Regions from separate parts of the Streptomyces sp. 7R007 genome, predicted to be linked through region 2. Evidence: predicted binding sites of a transcription regulator. Region 2 holds the regulator's gene; the other holds the start of a gene.
The links. Region 2 encodes HspR, which represses chaperone genes until heat shock. Its sites were predicted from a motif close to TTGAGNNNNNNNNNCTCAA; they were not measured.
Positions count from the first base shown of each region.

Region 1: a site for HspR is predicted at 5,656-5,674, ahead of dnaK (molecular chaperone DnaK). Genes of this name have one in related genera too.

Region 1 is NZ_JBTWMV010000005.1:188,305-195,745, reverse strand. Features, by position in the region: gene ACYF6T_RS09235 (hypothetical protein) at 96-230, opposite strand; gene ACYF6T_RS09230 (helix-turn-helix domain-containing protein) at 362-1,225, shown strand; gene ACYF6T_RS09225 (helix-turn-helix domain-containing protein) at 1,301-2,164, shown strand; gene ACYF6T_RS09220 (SAM-dependent methyltransferase) at 2,211-3,029, shown strand; gene narJ (nitrate reductase molybdenum cofactor assembly chaperone) at 3,225-3,719, shown strand; gene dnaK (molecular chaperone DnaK) at 3,744-5,609, opposite strand; gene ACYF6T_RS09205 (OsmC family protein) at 5,754-6,182, opposite strand; gene ACYF6T_RS09200 (vWA domain-containing protein) at 6,239-7,441, opposite strand, start outside.
Region 2 is NZ_JBTWMV010000017.1:181,248-188,688, forward strand. Features, by position in the region: gene ACYF6T_RS23425 (substrate-binding domain-containing protein) at 1-205, opposite strand, end outside; gene ACYF6T_RS23430 (fibronectin type III domain-containing protein) at 501-2,891, shown strand; gene ACYF6T_RS23435 (heat shock protein transcriptional repressor HspR) at 2,957-3,403, opposite strand; gene dnaJ (molecular chaperone DnaJ) at 3,409-4,581, opposite strand; gene grpE (nucleotide exchange factor GrpE) at 4,618-5,274, opposite strand; gene dnaK (molecular chaperone DnaK) at 5,271-7,106, opposite strand; gene ACYF6T_RS23455 (MraY family glycosyltransferase) at 7,201-7,441, opposite strand, start outside.

The DNA.
Region 1 (7,441 bases), on a different contig from region 2:
TCCCGCCGGCCCGGCACCGCGCGGGGACCCGCGTCGGGGCGGCCGGCGCGTACCACGCGGGGCGCCCCCCGATGCCCCCGCCCGTCCGACAGCCGTCAGTCCCTCGTGCGCCAGGCCGACGTCGTCGTGCAGGTGCCGAGGAGGTTGCCGCACAGGGTGATGGCGAGGGCCTGCTCGGCGACCCGGCCCTCGCCCAGCCACTCGTCCCTCTCCACGGTGAACAGCGTCATCTGGGTGTCGTAAGGACTCGACCGGAAAGCCGAGGGCGTCTTCGAGCGCCCCGTCCAGCAGGCGACCCCCGTACCCCGGAAGCGGTCCGCGCCCCGGTCAAGGCGGCCCCTCCTCTATTACGGTCGTACGCATGACCAGTGTCGCGACCGGAAAGACCGCCCCCTCGGCCACCCCCTCAGCCGCCGCCGACAAGGGCGTCGGCCCCCTGCTGCGGGCCTGGCGGGAGCGGCGGCGGGTCAGCCAGCTGGAGCTGGCGCTGCGTGCCGACTCCTCGGCGCGGCACATCAGCTTCATCGAGACGGGCCGCTCCCGGCCGAGCGAGGAGATGGTGCTGAAGCTCGCCGAGCACCTGGAGGTGCCGGTACGTGAGCGCAACTCCCTTCTCCTGGCGGCCGGTTACGCCCCGCACTACCCGGAGACCCCGCTGGACTCCCCCGCCCTGGACGCCCTCAGGGCGGGCATGGAGCGCCTCATCCAGGGCTACGAGCCCTATCCGGCGCTGGTGGTCGACGCGACGTACGACGTCGTCGCCGCCAACCGGGGCATCACCATGCTCCTCGACGGCGTGCCGGAGTCGCTCCTGCAACCCCCGCTCAACGCCATGCGGTTGACGCTGCACCCGCAGGGCCTCGCGCCCCGCATCCGCAACCTGCGCGAGTGGCGCGGGCATCTGCTCGCCCAGATGGAACGCCAGATCGCCCTGGACCGCTCGGCACGGCTGCGGGCGCTGTACGAGGAGGTGGCCGCCTACCCCGTCCCGGAGCCGGTACCGGAACCGGAGCGGGAGCAGGAGCAGGAGCACGAACCGGACGAGGACGTCCCCTACTTCGCCCTGCCCCTGCGGATCGAGCACGGGGGCCACCTGCTGTCCTTCGTCTCCTCCATCTCCACCTTCAACACCCCCATGGACGTCACGGTCGCCGAACTGGCCATCGAGACGTTCCTCCCCGCCGATCCCGCGACCGTCAAGTACCTGCGGTCGCTGCTGCCTTGACGTGCATCCGGTGATTGTCACGGCGGAACGTGGCACACTGCTCGCGCGTACTTCGACACGTAGGGGAGGCGTGGCGTGAGTGAGCGGCGGCCCGCACCCACCGTGGGTCAGGTGGTGCTGGGCAAGCGCCTGCAGGAGCTGAGGGAGGCGGCCGGCCTCAAACGCGAGGAGGCCGCACGCGTCCTGCGGGTGGCCCCGGCGACCGTGCGGCGGATGGAGATGGCCGAGGTCGCCCTGAAGATCCCCTACGTGCAGGTGCTGCTGGAGACGTACGGCGTGCCCGAGGACGAGGCGTCGGCGTTCGTCGCCCTGGCCGAGGAGGCGAACCAGCCGGGCTGGTGGCAGCGGTTCCACGACGTGCTGCCCGACTGGTTCAGCCTGTACGTCAGCCTGGAGGGCGCCGCCCGCATGATCCGCTCCTACGAGCCGCACTTCGTGCCCGGGCTGCTGCAGACCGAGGAGTACGCCCGTGCCGTCATGGAGGCGGGCACGATCGGGCAGGCCGGGCCGGACGCCATCGAGCGGCACGTGTCCCTGCGGATGGCCCGGCAGAAGCTCCTGGAGCAGGCGGATCCGCCCCATCTGTGGGTGATCATGGACGAGACGGTCCTCCGGCGCCCGGTCAGCATCCGCGGCGAGGTGATGCGCGAACAGCTGGACAAGCTGCTGGAGTTCGCCGAGCACGAACGGGTCACCATCCAGGTCGCCGAGTTCGCGGACGGCCCGCACCCGGGGACGTACGCGCCCTTCACGCTGTTCCGCTTCGGCGAGCCCGAGCTGCCCGACATGGTCTTCACCGAGTACCTGACCGGGGCCCTCTACCTGGACTCCCGCAGCGAGGTCTCCGCGCATCTGGAGGTCCTCGACCACATGACGGCGCGTGCCGCCTCGGCGCAGCGCACCAAGAAGATCCTGCGCGAGTACCGCGAGGACTTCTGAGCACCTGTCGACGCATCCGTTCGAGCATCGAGGGAGACGACACGGCATGACCGGATCCGACGCGGCACCGGCCGAACCCGTCCACATAGACACCAGCCGGCCGCATCCGGCCCGGGTCTACGACTGGTGGCTGGGCGGCAAGGACAACTACCCGGTGGACGAGGAACTGGCCCGCAGGATCCTGGCGGCGGACGGCACGGCGGTGCGCGGGGCGCGCGCCAACCGCCGGTTCATGCACCGGGCGGTGCGGGCCGCGGCCCAGGCGGGCGTGCGCCAGTTCCTGGACATCGGCACCGGCATCCCGACCGAGCCCAACCTGCACCAGGTGGCGCAGCAGGCCGCCGCGGACGCCAGGGTGGTGTACGCGGACAACGACCCGATCGTGCTCCGGCACGCGGAGGCGCTGCTGCAGAGCTCCGCCGAGGGCAGCACCGACTACATCCACGGCGACGTGCGCGAGCCGGAGACGCTCCTGCGCCTGGCCGGCGAGTCCCTGGACTTCGACCGCCCGGTAGCGCTGTCCCTGGTGGCGCTCACCCACTACCTGGGTGAGCAGGAGGACGACGTGTACGGCCTGGTCAGGCGGTACGTCGACCGGCTCGTGCCGGGCAGCTGGCTGATCCTGTCCCAGGTCACCCAGGACCTCAGCCCCGAGGGGGTGGCCACCGCCGCCAAGCTGTTCCAGCAGAGCGGCACCCCGTTCCACCCGCGCACGCTGCCCGAGTTCTACCGGTTCTTCGACGGTCTGGAGCTGCTGGGCCCGGGCGTGATCCCGGTGTACGGCTGGCGGCCGGAGCCGGAGGACGTCGAGGCCCAGGCGGAGGGTGTCGTCCCGGTCTACGGCGGGGTCGCCCGCAAGCCCTGACCGCGCCGCCCGCACCCGTTCGGGCGCCGTGAACGGGTGCGCCGCCGTGCTCGCCCCTAGCGTCGGGACACGGGGTGAGCACGCGGCCGGGGGAGACCGAGGCGGTGTACCGGCTGCCGGCGGTCGCCGTGTCCCCCGTGCCGCGCCGGCGGCCGGCCTCGGCCGATCCGCCGGCGCCGATGCGAAGGAGGCCCGATGCCCTCGGACGCCGTGCTGTACCAGGCGGCCGCGCTCTGCCTGACCTACCCCGACGACGACTTCCGGGCGCGGCTGCCGCTGCTGCGGGAAGCGGCCCCGCAGCTGCGGGAGTTCGCGGACCACGCGGCCCTCACGCCGCCCCGGGAGCTGGCGGCGCACTACGTCCGGGTCTTCGACGCCGGCGACCGCCGCAGCCTGTACCTGAGCCGGTGGCCACACGGCGGCACCCGGCGGCACGGCATGCCGCCGGCGCGCTTCGGGGAGGCCTACCGCGCGGCCGGTCTGGAGTTCACCGGCGAGGAGGTGCCGGACTTCCTGCCGGCGGTCCTGGAGTTCGCGGCCCGCACCGGCAGCACGGACCTGCTGACGGAGCACCGCGAGGGCCTGGAGCACCTCCGCGCCGGCCTCACCGACTTCGGCACACCGTACGCCTCCGTCCTGGACGCGGTGTGCGCGGCGCTGCCGACCCCGGGGGCGGGCCGGCGCCGGTGAGCTCCCGGAGCCCGCCGGGTCCGGTCAGGCGGCGCCGCCCTTGTGGTCCTTGTCCTCGTCCACGATCTCCGCGTCCACCACGCCCTCGTCGTCCTGCGGCGCGGTGTGCTCCCCGGCGGACTCCGTGGGGGGCTGCTGCTGGGCCTGGGCGTACATGGCCTGGCCCATCTTCTGGCTGACGGTGGCGAGTTTCTCCACGCCGGTGCGCAGGGCCGGGGTGTCGGCGTTCTCCTCCAGCAGGCGCTTGAGGTCGGCCACCGCGGCCTCCACCTCCGTCCTGGTCTCCGGCGGCACGCGGTCGCCGTTGTCGCGGATGAAGTTCTCGGTCTGGTAGACGAGTTGCTCGGCCTGGTTGCGCGTCTCGGCGGCCTCGCGGCGCTTGCGGTCCTCCTCCGCGTACTGCTCCGCCTCCCGCATCATGCGGTCGATGTCGTCCTTGGGCAGCGCGGACCCCCCGGTCACCGTCATCTTCTGCTCACGGCCGGTCGCGAGGTCCTTCGCCGAGACGTGCATGATGCCGTTGGCGTCGATGTCGAAGGCCACCTCGATCTGCGGCACCCCGCGCGGGGCCGGCGGCAGTCCGGTGAGGTCGAAGACGCCGAGCTTCTTGTTGTACGCGGCGATCTCCCGCTCGCCCTGGTAGACCTGGATGCCCACCGAGGGCTGGTTGTCGGTGGCCGTCGTGAAGATCTCCGAACGCCGGGTCGGGATCGTGGTGTTGCGCTCGATGAGCTTCGTCATGATGCCGCCCTTGGTCTCGATGCCGAGGGACAGCGGGGTGACGTCGAGCAGCAGCACGTCCTTGACGTCGCCGCGGATGACGCCCGCCTGCAGCGCGGCGCCGACGGCCACGACCTCGTCCGGGTTGACGCCCTTGTGCGGGTCCTTGCCGGTGAGTTCCTTCACCAGGTCGGTGACGGCCGGCATCCGGGTCGAACCGCCGACCAGGATGACGTGGTCGACCGCGGAGAGCTTGATCCCGGCGTCCTTGACCGCCTGGTGGAAGGGGGTCTTGCAGCGGTCGAGCAGATCGGCGGTCAGCTCCTGGAACTGCGCCCGGGTCATCCTCTCGTCGAGGTGCAGCGGGCCCTCGGCGGAGGCGGTGATGTAGGGCAGGTTGATGGTCGTCTCGGTCGAGCTGGACAGCTCGATCTTGGCCTTCTCGGCGCCCTCCCGCAGCCGTTGCAGCGCCATCTTGTCCTTGCCCAGGTCGATGCCGTACTGCCCCTGGAACTTCTTGACCAGGTGCTCCACGATCCGCTGGTCCCAGTCGTCGCCGCCGAGACGCGTGTCGCCGTTGGTGGCCTTGACCTCGATGACGCCGTCGCCGATCTCCAGCAGCGACACGTCGAAGGTGCCGCCGCCGAGGTCGAAGACCAGCACGGTCTGCTCCTCGCCCCGGTCCAGCCCGTAGGCCAGGGCGGCGGCGGTCGGCTCGTTGATGATCCGCAGCACCTTCAGGCCCGCGATCTCGCCGGCCTCCTTGGTCGCCTGCCGCTGGGAGTCGTCGAAGTACGCCGGTACGGTGATCACCGCGTCCGTGACGTCCTCGCCGAGGTAGGACTCGGCGTCCCGCTTCAGCTTCTGCAGCACCCGCGCGGACAGTTCCTGCGCCCGGTAGCGGGTGCCGTCGACCGACCCCTGTTCAGGGAAGCGCCAGTCGGCGTCGCCCATGTGCCGCTTCACGGAACGGGCGGTGCGCTCGACGTTCGTCACGGCCTGCCGCTTGGCGACCTCGCCGACCAGTACCTCCCCGTTCTTGGCGAAGGCCACGACCGACGGTGTGGTCCTGGCCCCCTCCGCGTTGGCGACGACCGTGGGTTCGCCGCCCTCCAGGACGGCCACCACCGAGTTCGTGGTCCCGAGATCGATCCCGACCGCACGTGCCATCTCCGTCCCCTTCCGCCAGGGCACCGCTCGAAGTCCAGCACAAAACTTGAGTGGGCTGTTGTCAATGCCGCGTAGGTCCCGGGTACCCCCGAAAAAGGCGGTGCCGCGCCTCTGCGCGAGGCGCGGCACCGGTGACGCGGGGGTTCAGGACAGCTTGGCGGACAGGGTGATCGTCGTACCGGCCAGGGCCTGGCTGACCGGGCAGTTCTTCTTCGCGTCCTCGGCGGCGGCCACGAAGGCGTCGTCGTCGATGCCGGGGACCGTGCCCTCGACGGTGAGGTGGATGCCGGTGATGCCCTCACCCGGCTGGAAGCTCACGTCGGCCGAGGTGACGAGCTTGGTGGGCGGGGTGCCGGCGCCGGCGAGGGCGTGCGAGAGCGCCATGGAGAAGCAGCTGGAGTGCGCGGCGGCGATCAGCTCCTCGGGGCTGGTCTTGCCGTTCGCGTCCTGGGACCGCGAGGCCCAGGTGACCGGCTGCGCCTCGATGGCACCGGAGGAGTCGAAATTGACGACACCGTTGCCCTCAAGCAGGTTGCCTTCCCAGACGGTGTGTGCGGAACGCGTGGTTGCCACGGTGCATCCTCTCGAAGCGTGCTGTTGCTTGGGATCCCATCCGATCACATTCCGGCTCACCGCACCCGGAAGACCGGCCCCCGCGCGGTGAACGGCAGGCGTGCGCCCTCGGGGATCAGGTAGGCGTGCTCGCGGCGGACGCGCAGGGTGTCGCACCAGCCGTCCGTGATGACCAGCACCGGCGCGGTCGGCGGGAAGTCGTCGGCGCGGTGGAGCAGGTCGATCCCGGGTTGCAGGACCGTGCCGCCGCGGCCGTGGACGCGGACGCGGCCGGCGATCTCGGTGACCGGGAGGTAGCCCGCGTCGTGCGGGGCGGCGTCGCAGAAGACGACCCGGGCGGCCGGTACGTCGCGGGCCTCGGCGTAGGAGGCGATCGCGCCCAGCGCCTTGCCGAGCAGGGTGCGGTCCATGGAGCCGGAGGTGTCCAGGACGACGCCGAAGGTGCAGCGGGCGATCTCCTCGGGCGGGAAGTACCGGCCCGCGCGCGGGATGTCGGGGGTGGCCGCCTGGCGGCGGGAGGGGCGGGCGTACGAGCGTACGGGCTGCGGGCTCGGCACGAACTCGTCGAACCAGCGGGCCAGTCGGGCGTCCCAGGGCAGCGGCGGGTGGCTGAGGGCGCGGATCTCCTCGACCAGGCCACCGGGCAGGAACCCGCGCTCCTGCCGCTGGTGCAGGTCCAGTCCCTGGCACAGGCCCCGGCGGTAGAACGCGTCCAGGTCGACGTGGTCGCCGGGCGGGCCGAGCGGGGCGCCCAGGACGTCGCCGAGGCCCTTGCCGCGCAGGGTGGCCAGCCGGCGCATCCGGCGCAGGTCGCCGGCGAGGCGGTCGTAGACCTCCTCCGCGGACAGGCCGGCCAGGGCGGGGTCGTACAGCAGGCCCTCGGGCATGGTGCCGACGCGCATCTCGCACAGCCAGCCGTTGACGACGTAGTCGCAGGCGACGTTGAACAGGTAGGGGTCGCGGGCGCCGCAGCGGTCACCGTGGCGCAGGGCGGCGTGCAGCATCTCGTGGGCGAGGATGAACCGCCACTCCTCGTCGTCGAAGGTGCGCAGCGGGTTGACGTAGATCTCGCCCGCCTCGGCGTTCACCGCGGCCACGGAGATGCCGTGCGCGCGGGCGAGTTCGGCGTCGGCGACCAGCGTGATGCCGGCCGCGATGCCGCCGAGCAGGGGGTAGGAGGAGACGAACCAGCCGAGCGCCCGCTGCCAGGGGCGCTGTACGGCCACCTCGCCGGTGAGGGAGTCGCGGCGGCCGCCGGC
Region 2 (7,441 bases):
CGACCTGCTTCTTGATGATGGGGTAGTCGAAGCTCTCGTAGCGGGTGTTGGCCGTCTCCGGAAGCAGCAGACCGACGGTGACGTCGTTGCCCTTGGTCGGGCTCGCCGAACTGCCGTCCGAGGACGCGTTCAGCACGCCGCAGCCGGCCAGCGAGAGGGACAGCGTGGACGCGACGGCCACGGCTATGGCGATACGACGGCGCATGGAGGAGCTCACTTCTGGGGTCTTCCGGACGCGGGCGCAACTGTGCGACCCAGGTGACTGAAAAAGCCAACGCGGCCCCGGCCCCGGGCGTCAAGCGGAACTACTTAACGAGTGCGCAACACCACTCTCCGCCGAGCTTGTGAAGGGTCGGCGGAATCGCCCACAGACACCCTTTACGGTCTCTCCATCAACGGCAGGCCATACGAAGGCAAAGATCCGTACAACCAACCGCTTTCCTCGCGAGTCGTGATCACGACAGTTCCAACAGCCGTGCCACTTCCGCTCAGAGGACCGAATGTTCCCAGCCAGACGTACGACAGCCGCGACGCTGGTGCTCGCGGCCGCCGGCGCCCTGCTCTCCGCCGCCGTCCCCGCCTCCGCCGCCACCAGCTGCGCCTCGCCGGTGTACAAGCGGCAGTTCTTCGCGAACACCACGTTCTCCGGGACGGCGAAGAAGACCGACTGCGACTCCGCGATCGACCAGAGCTGGAGCGGCGCCCCGGTCTCCGGGCTGCCCCGGGACAACTTCGGCGTGCGCTGGTCGGTGACCCGGGACTTCGGCTCGGGCGGCCCCTTCGCGCTGAGCGCCTCCGGGCTGGACGGCATCCGGGTCTACCTCGACGGCGTCCGCAAGATCGACCTGTGGAAGAACACCTCCACGACGGTGCGCAAGACGGCCAACGTCACCATCCCCGCCGGGAAGCACACCCTGCGCGTCGACTACGTCAACTGGACCGGCGCGGCCAAGGTGACGTTCACCTACACCCCCCGCACCTCCGCCACCGTCGACAAGGTCAAGCCCCTTGCCCCGACCGGCGCTTCGGTGTCGTACGACGCCGCGACCGGCAAGGCGAAGCTGCGCTGGACGAAGAACAAGGAGATGGACCTCGCCGGGTACAAGGTCTACCGGCGCCTGAAGGGCAAGCCGTTCGGCACCAAGCCGCTGGCGACGACCACCGGCGCCACCTACACCGACGTCCCGCCGCAGACCGGCGACGTCTACTACTACGAGGTCCGCGCCTACGACAAGGCGGGCAACCAGTCCACCGGCTCCGCCGACCAGGGCGTCACGACGCCCGACAAGACCCCGCCCGCGCCGCCGTTCCTCGAAATGGACGCCTGCCCCGACGCGCAGCCCTACGCGGCCCCGGAGATGGTCACCACCGCCGCCTACGCGGCCGACATCGCCCTGTACGCCCTCCAGCGGCTCGACCCGGCCACCAACACCTGGTCGACCGTCTACACCGGCACCAAGGGCGCCGTCTGCGACACCGGCCAGCCCGCCGACGGCAGCGACGTCACCTACCGGGCCCGGGCCCGGGACGCCGCCGGCAACTGGTCGGCGTACTCGGCGGCCACGAAGTTCACCACCTCCGACCTGACCCCGCCGGCCCCCGTGACCGACGCCCGCGTCGAGTACCGCGAGGGCGTCCCGCACCTGGTGTGGCCGGCCGTGGACGGCGCCGCCTCCTACCAGGTGCTGCAGTTCGACCCGGCGACCGGCGGCTACGTCGACGCGCTGTCCGCCGCCACCACCGCGACCGACGTCGTGCCCCGCCAGTCCGCCGCGGTCGCCGACACCTACCACTACGTGGTGCGCTCGGTCGACGCGCACGGCAACGCCGCCGCCCCGGCGGAGGTCACCCTCACGATGGCCGACCGGCCCGAGGCCGTCCCCGCCTACGAGACGACCGCCACCCGGTTCGGCGACGGCGTGATGATCGAGTGGGCGAGCGCCGACCCGTGGACCTTCTACCAGGGCCCGCTGCCGACGTACCGGATCGTCCGCACCGACCCGGCGACCGGCGAGAGCGCGGTCGTGGACCAGTGCAAGCCCAACCTGTCCTGGGACGCCCCGCTGGAGGCCCCCGCCACGTCCTGGTGGTGGGCCGACGACGACGCCCCCTCCTACGCCGGCCGCACGATCGTCCGCGGCACCTGCTGGGACGTCTCCGGCGCCTCCGAGACGACGTACGAGTACCGGGTCGTGACCGTCGACCCGTACGGCCACGCCTCGCAGCCCGGCCCGGCGGCCACGGCCACCACGCCGGACACCGAGCGGCCGGGCCCGGTCGTGGACCTGACGGCGCGGCAGGTGCCGCTCGGCGTGCAGCTGACCTGGACGCCGCCCGCCGACGACGACGTCACCGAGTACTACGTGTGGCAGGGCACGACCGACCCGGACACCGGTGAGACGGTCTGGAGGAAGAACTGCTGGACGTCGGACTCCTCGGCGACCGGGATCGTCTGCCCGACCGTCCCCGACGGCGGCACGCACGTCTACCGGGTGGCCGCGGCGGACGGCCACCACCTGTACGAGGACAAGGGCCCCGACTTCTTCCACACCACCGACGTCCCGGTCACCCTGCCCGACACCCGGCCGCCCGGCTGGACGGGCACCGAGGTCCGCGCGGACACCTACCCGGACCTGTACGTCGGCTGCTCCGAGAGCTCCGGCCTCGGCGACTGCTCCCGGTTCACCGGCTACCGCGTGGAGCGCTGGGACGCCGCCACGGCCGCCTGGGCCACCCTCACCGAGGGGGCGGCGGGTGACGCGACCAGCTACATGGACACGACGGTGCACGACGACACGCTCGGCCTGTACTACTACCGTGTGATCCGCCTGGACGCCTCGGGCGCGGAGGCGTCGGTGACCTCGCAGGCGTACGGCATCTGGGAGTACTGACCGCAGGGACGGTGAGGGGCCCGGAGGCTGCTGCCTCCGGGCCCCTTCCGCGTGCGTGCGCGCGCCTAGTCCTTGGCCTTCTTCGGCCGCCACACCACCAGCGCGCTGGTCTGCTGCACCTCCTGGTACGGCACCAGGTCGCGGCGGTACGACGCGTGCACCGCCGCCTCCCGCTGCTGCATCGCCGCCGCCGCGCCGTCGAGGGCCGCCTGCAGTTCGGCGACCCGGGACTGGAGCGCGGCGACCTGGTTCTCCAGCTCGATGATGCGCTTGATGCCGGCCAGGTTGATGCCCTCGTCCTGCGACAACTGCTGCACCTGGCGGAGCAGTTCGATGTCGCGGGCCGAGTAGCGGCGGCCCCGGCCGGCGGTGCGGTCGGGGGAGACCAGGCCCAGGCGGTCGTACTGGCGCAGCGTCTGCGGGTGCAGACCGGAGAGCTGGGCCGCCACCGAGATGACGTAGACCGGGGTCTCCTCGGTCAGTTCATACGGATTGCGTCGACGGCCGTCCATCTCGATCAAGCTCCCTTCGCGGCCTGGAACAGCTCCGCCCGCGGGTCCTCGCCCGCGGTCGCCTCGCGATACGCCTCAAGCGCGTCACGAGCCTTCCCCGTCACGTCCTTGGGAACACTCACCTCGACGGTGACCAGCAGGTCCCCGCGGGTGCCGTCCTTGCGGACCGCGCCCTTGCCACGGGCGCGCATGGTGCGGCCGTTGGGCGTACCCGGCGGCAGCTTCAGGGTGACGGGCGGGCCGCCCAGGGTGGGCACCCGGATCTCGCCGCCCAGCGCCGCCTCCGCGAACGTCACCGGCACGGTCACCGTGAGGTTGTCGTCCTTGCGGCCGAACACCGGGTGGGCGCCCACGTGCACCGTGACGTACAGGTCGCCGGCCGGGCCGCCGCGCTCACCGGGCGCGCCCTTGCCGCGCAGCCGGATGCGCTGCCCGTCCGACACCCCGGCGGGGATGCGGACCTGCATGGTGCGCGAGGACTTGGCGCGGCCGGAGCCGTGGCAGACCTCGCAGGGGTTCTCCGCGATCAGACCGCGGCCCTTGCAGTCCGGGCAGGGGTCGGTCAGCGAGAAGCCGCCGCCCGATCCCCGGGCCACCTGGCCGGTGCCGACACAGGTCGGGCACACGCGCGGGTTGCCGTTCGCGTCGCCGGTGCCCGAACACGCCTTGCACGGTGCCTGCGAGGACATGCGCAGCGGGACCGTGGCCCCCTCGATCGCCTCCGTGAAGCTGAGGGTGACCTCAGTGTCGATGTCCTGGCCGCGCCGGGGCTGGGTCCGTGTGGTGCCCGCGCCGCCGCGGTTGAACAGGCCCCCGAAGACGTCACCGAGACCGCCGCCGAAGCCGCCGGCTCCGCCCTGGGCACCGCCTCCGAAGAGGTCGCCCAGGTCGAAGTTGAAGGAGCCGCCCGCACCGCCCGGCCCGGGGCGGAAGCCGCCGTTGCCGAAGAGGGCGCGTGCCTCGTCGTACTCCTTGCGCTTCTTGGGGTCACCGAGGACGTCGTTCGCCTCGGAGATCTCCTTGAAGCGCTCCTCGGCCTTGACGTTGCCCTTGTTGGCGTCCGGGTGGTACTCGCGGGCGAGCTTCCGGTACGCCTTCTTGATCTCGGCCTCGGTGGCGTCCTTGGGGACGCCGAGGACCTTGTAGTAGTCCTTCTCGATGAAGTCCTTGGTGCTCATCCCCGACGTCCCTCCTTCCGCTCACTGCCTATGACCTCAGCCCTCCTCAGGGCCGCTGTCCTTGTCGTCGCCGGCCTCGGACCCGCTCTCCTCGGCCTTCACCGTCTGCGCGCCCGGCTGCGGTTCGGCCACCGCCACCCGCGCGGGGCGGATGGTGCGCTCGCCGATGCGATACCCGGGCTGCAGGATCGCCACGCAGGTCGTCTCGGTGACGTCCGGCGCGTAACTGTGCATCAGGGCCTCGTGGATCGTCGGGTCGAAGGGCTCGCCCTCCTTGCCGAACTGCTGCAGACCCATCTTCGCCGCGACCGTCTCCAGCGACTCCGCGACGGACTTGAAACCGCCGACGAGTTCGCCGTGTTCCCGGGCGCGGCCGATGTCGTCGAGCACGGGCAGGAGCTCGGTCAGGAGGTTCGCGATGGCGATCTCCTTGACCGTGATCCGGTCCCGCTCCACGCGGCGGCGGTAGTTCTGGTACTCGGCCTGGAGCCGCTGGAGGTCCGCCGTGCGCTCGCCGAGCGCCGTGCGCACCTGGTCCAGCTGGGCCGTCAGACCGGCGATCTGGGCTGCGTCCCCGGCCGGGGCCGCCCCCTCCCCGTTCGAGGGGGAGGCGGCCTCCGGCTCGGCGTCGTCAGAGGTGGCGCCGGAGGGGACGTCGGGCTTCTCCTCGAAGCCCGGGGTCTCCTCCGTCACGCGGCACCGTCCTTGCGCTCGTCGTCCACGATCTCGGCGTCCACGACGTCGTCGTCGGCCTTCGGGGCCTCGGCGCCGCCGGCGGCGGCCTGGGAGGCCTGGGCGTCGGCGTACATGGCCTGGCCCAGCTTCTGGGAGACGGCCGCGACCTTCTCCGTGGCGGAGCGGATCTCGGCGGTGTCCTCGCCCTTGAGCTTCTCCTTCAGCTCGGCGACGGCGGACTCGACCTCGGTCTTGATCTCGCCCGGGACCTTGTCCTCGTTGTCCTTGAGGAACTTCTCGGTCTGGTAGACGAGCTGCTCGCCCTGGTTGCGGGTCTCGGCGGCCTCGCGGCGGCGGTGGTCCTCCTCCGCGTACTGCTCGGCCTCCTGGCGCATCCGGTCGACCTCGTCCTTCGGCAGCGAGGAGCCGCCGGTGACGGTCATCTTCTGCTCCTTGCCCGTGCCCAGGTCCTTGGCGGTCACGTGCATGATGCCGTTGGCGTCGATGTCGAAGGAGACCTCGATCTGCGGCACGCCACGGGGCGCCGGCGGCAGACCGGTCAGCTCGAACATCCCGAGCTTCTTGTTGTACGCCGCGATCTCGCGCTCGCCCTGGTAGACCTGGATCTGCACGGACGGCTGGTTGTCCTCGGCCGTGGTGAAGATCTCGGAGCGCTTGGTCGGGATCGTGGTGTTGCGCTCGATCAGCTTGGTCATGATGCCGCCCTTGGTCTCGATGCCGAGGGACAGCGGGGTGACGTCGAGCAGCAGGACGTCCTTGACCTCGCCCTTGAGGACACCGGCCTGGAGCGAGGCGCCGATGGCGACGACCTCGTCCGGGTTGACGCCCTTGTTGGCCTCCTTGCCGCCGGTCAGCTCCTTGACGAGCTCGGCGACGGCGGGCATACGGGTCGAGCCACCCACCAGGACGACGTGGTCGATCTCGTTGATGGAGATGCCGGCGTCCTTGATGACGTTGTGGAACGGCGTCTTGCAGCGCTCCAGCAGGTCCGCGGTCAGCTGCTGGAACTGGGCGCGGGTGAGCTTCTCGTCGAGGTGCAGGGGGCCCTCGGCGGAGGCGGTGATGTAGGGCAGGTTGATCGAGGTCTCGGTGGAGGAGGACAGCTCGATCTTGGCCTTCTCGGCGGCCTCGCGGAGGCGCTGGAGGGCCATCTTGTCCTTGGAGAGGTCCACGCCGTGACCGGACTGGAACTGCTTGACCAGGTAGTCGACGACGCGCTGGTCCCAGTCGTCACCACCGAGGTGGTTGTCGCCGTTGGTGGCCTTCACCTCGACGACGCCGTCACCGATCTCCAGGAGGGACACGTCGAAGGTGCCGCCACCGAGGTCGAAGACCAGGATCGTCTGGTCGTCCTTGTCGAGGCCGTAGGCGAGCGCCGCCGCGGTGGGCTCGTTGACGATGCGCAGGACGTTCAGACCGGCGATCTCGCCGGCCTCCTTCGTCGCCTGGCGCTCGGAGTCGTTGAAGTAGGCCGGGACGGTGATGACCGCGTCGGTCACCTTCTCGCCCAGGTAGGCCTCGGCGTCCCGCTTCAGCTTCTGCAGGATGAACGCGGAGATCTGCTGCGGGTTGAAGTCCTTCCCGTCCAGCTGGATCTTCCAGTCGGTGCCCATGTGGCGCTTCACGGACCGGATGGTCCGGTCCACGTTGGTGACCGCCTGACGCTTGGCCACCTCGCCGACGAGCACCTCGCCGTTCTTCGCGAAGGCGACGACGGACGGCGTGGTCCTGGCACCCTCGGCGTTGGTGATGACGGTGGGCTCGCCGCCCTCCAGAACGCTGACGACGGAGTTAGTCGTGCCCAGGTCGATGCCGACCGCACGTGCCATGGTTGATTCCTCCAGCTGACTTGAGTGGAACGGACTCAAGTGTGCATGACGGCGAGGTCTGGGTCAACAGACCTGAGTCCCCACGACTCAACTCTTATCCGTTCCTTACACGCAACTGGCCTCTGACCTGCGTGGACGCCGATCCCCTAGGGGTGTAACCAGGGATACGGAGCATCGCCAGGACGACGACCACGGCCCCGGCCGCGACCCAGAACACCCCGGACTGCGCGACCCACCCCAGGTGCACGAGGACGGCGACGAGTACCCCGCCGAACGCCCCGATCCCGAGCAGCACGGTCACTCCCTGCGGGGTGAGCCCCAGCCGCCGCAGCCGG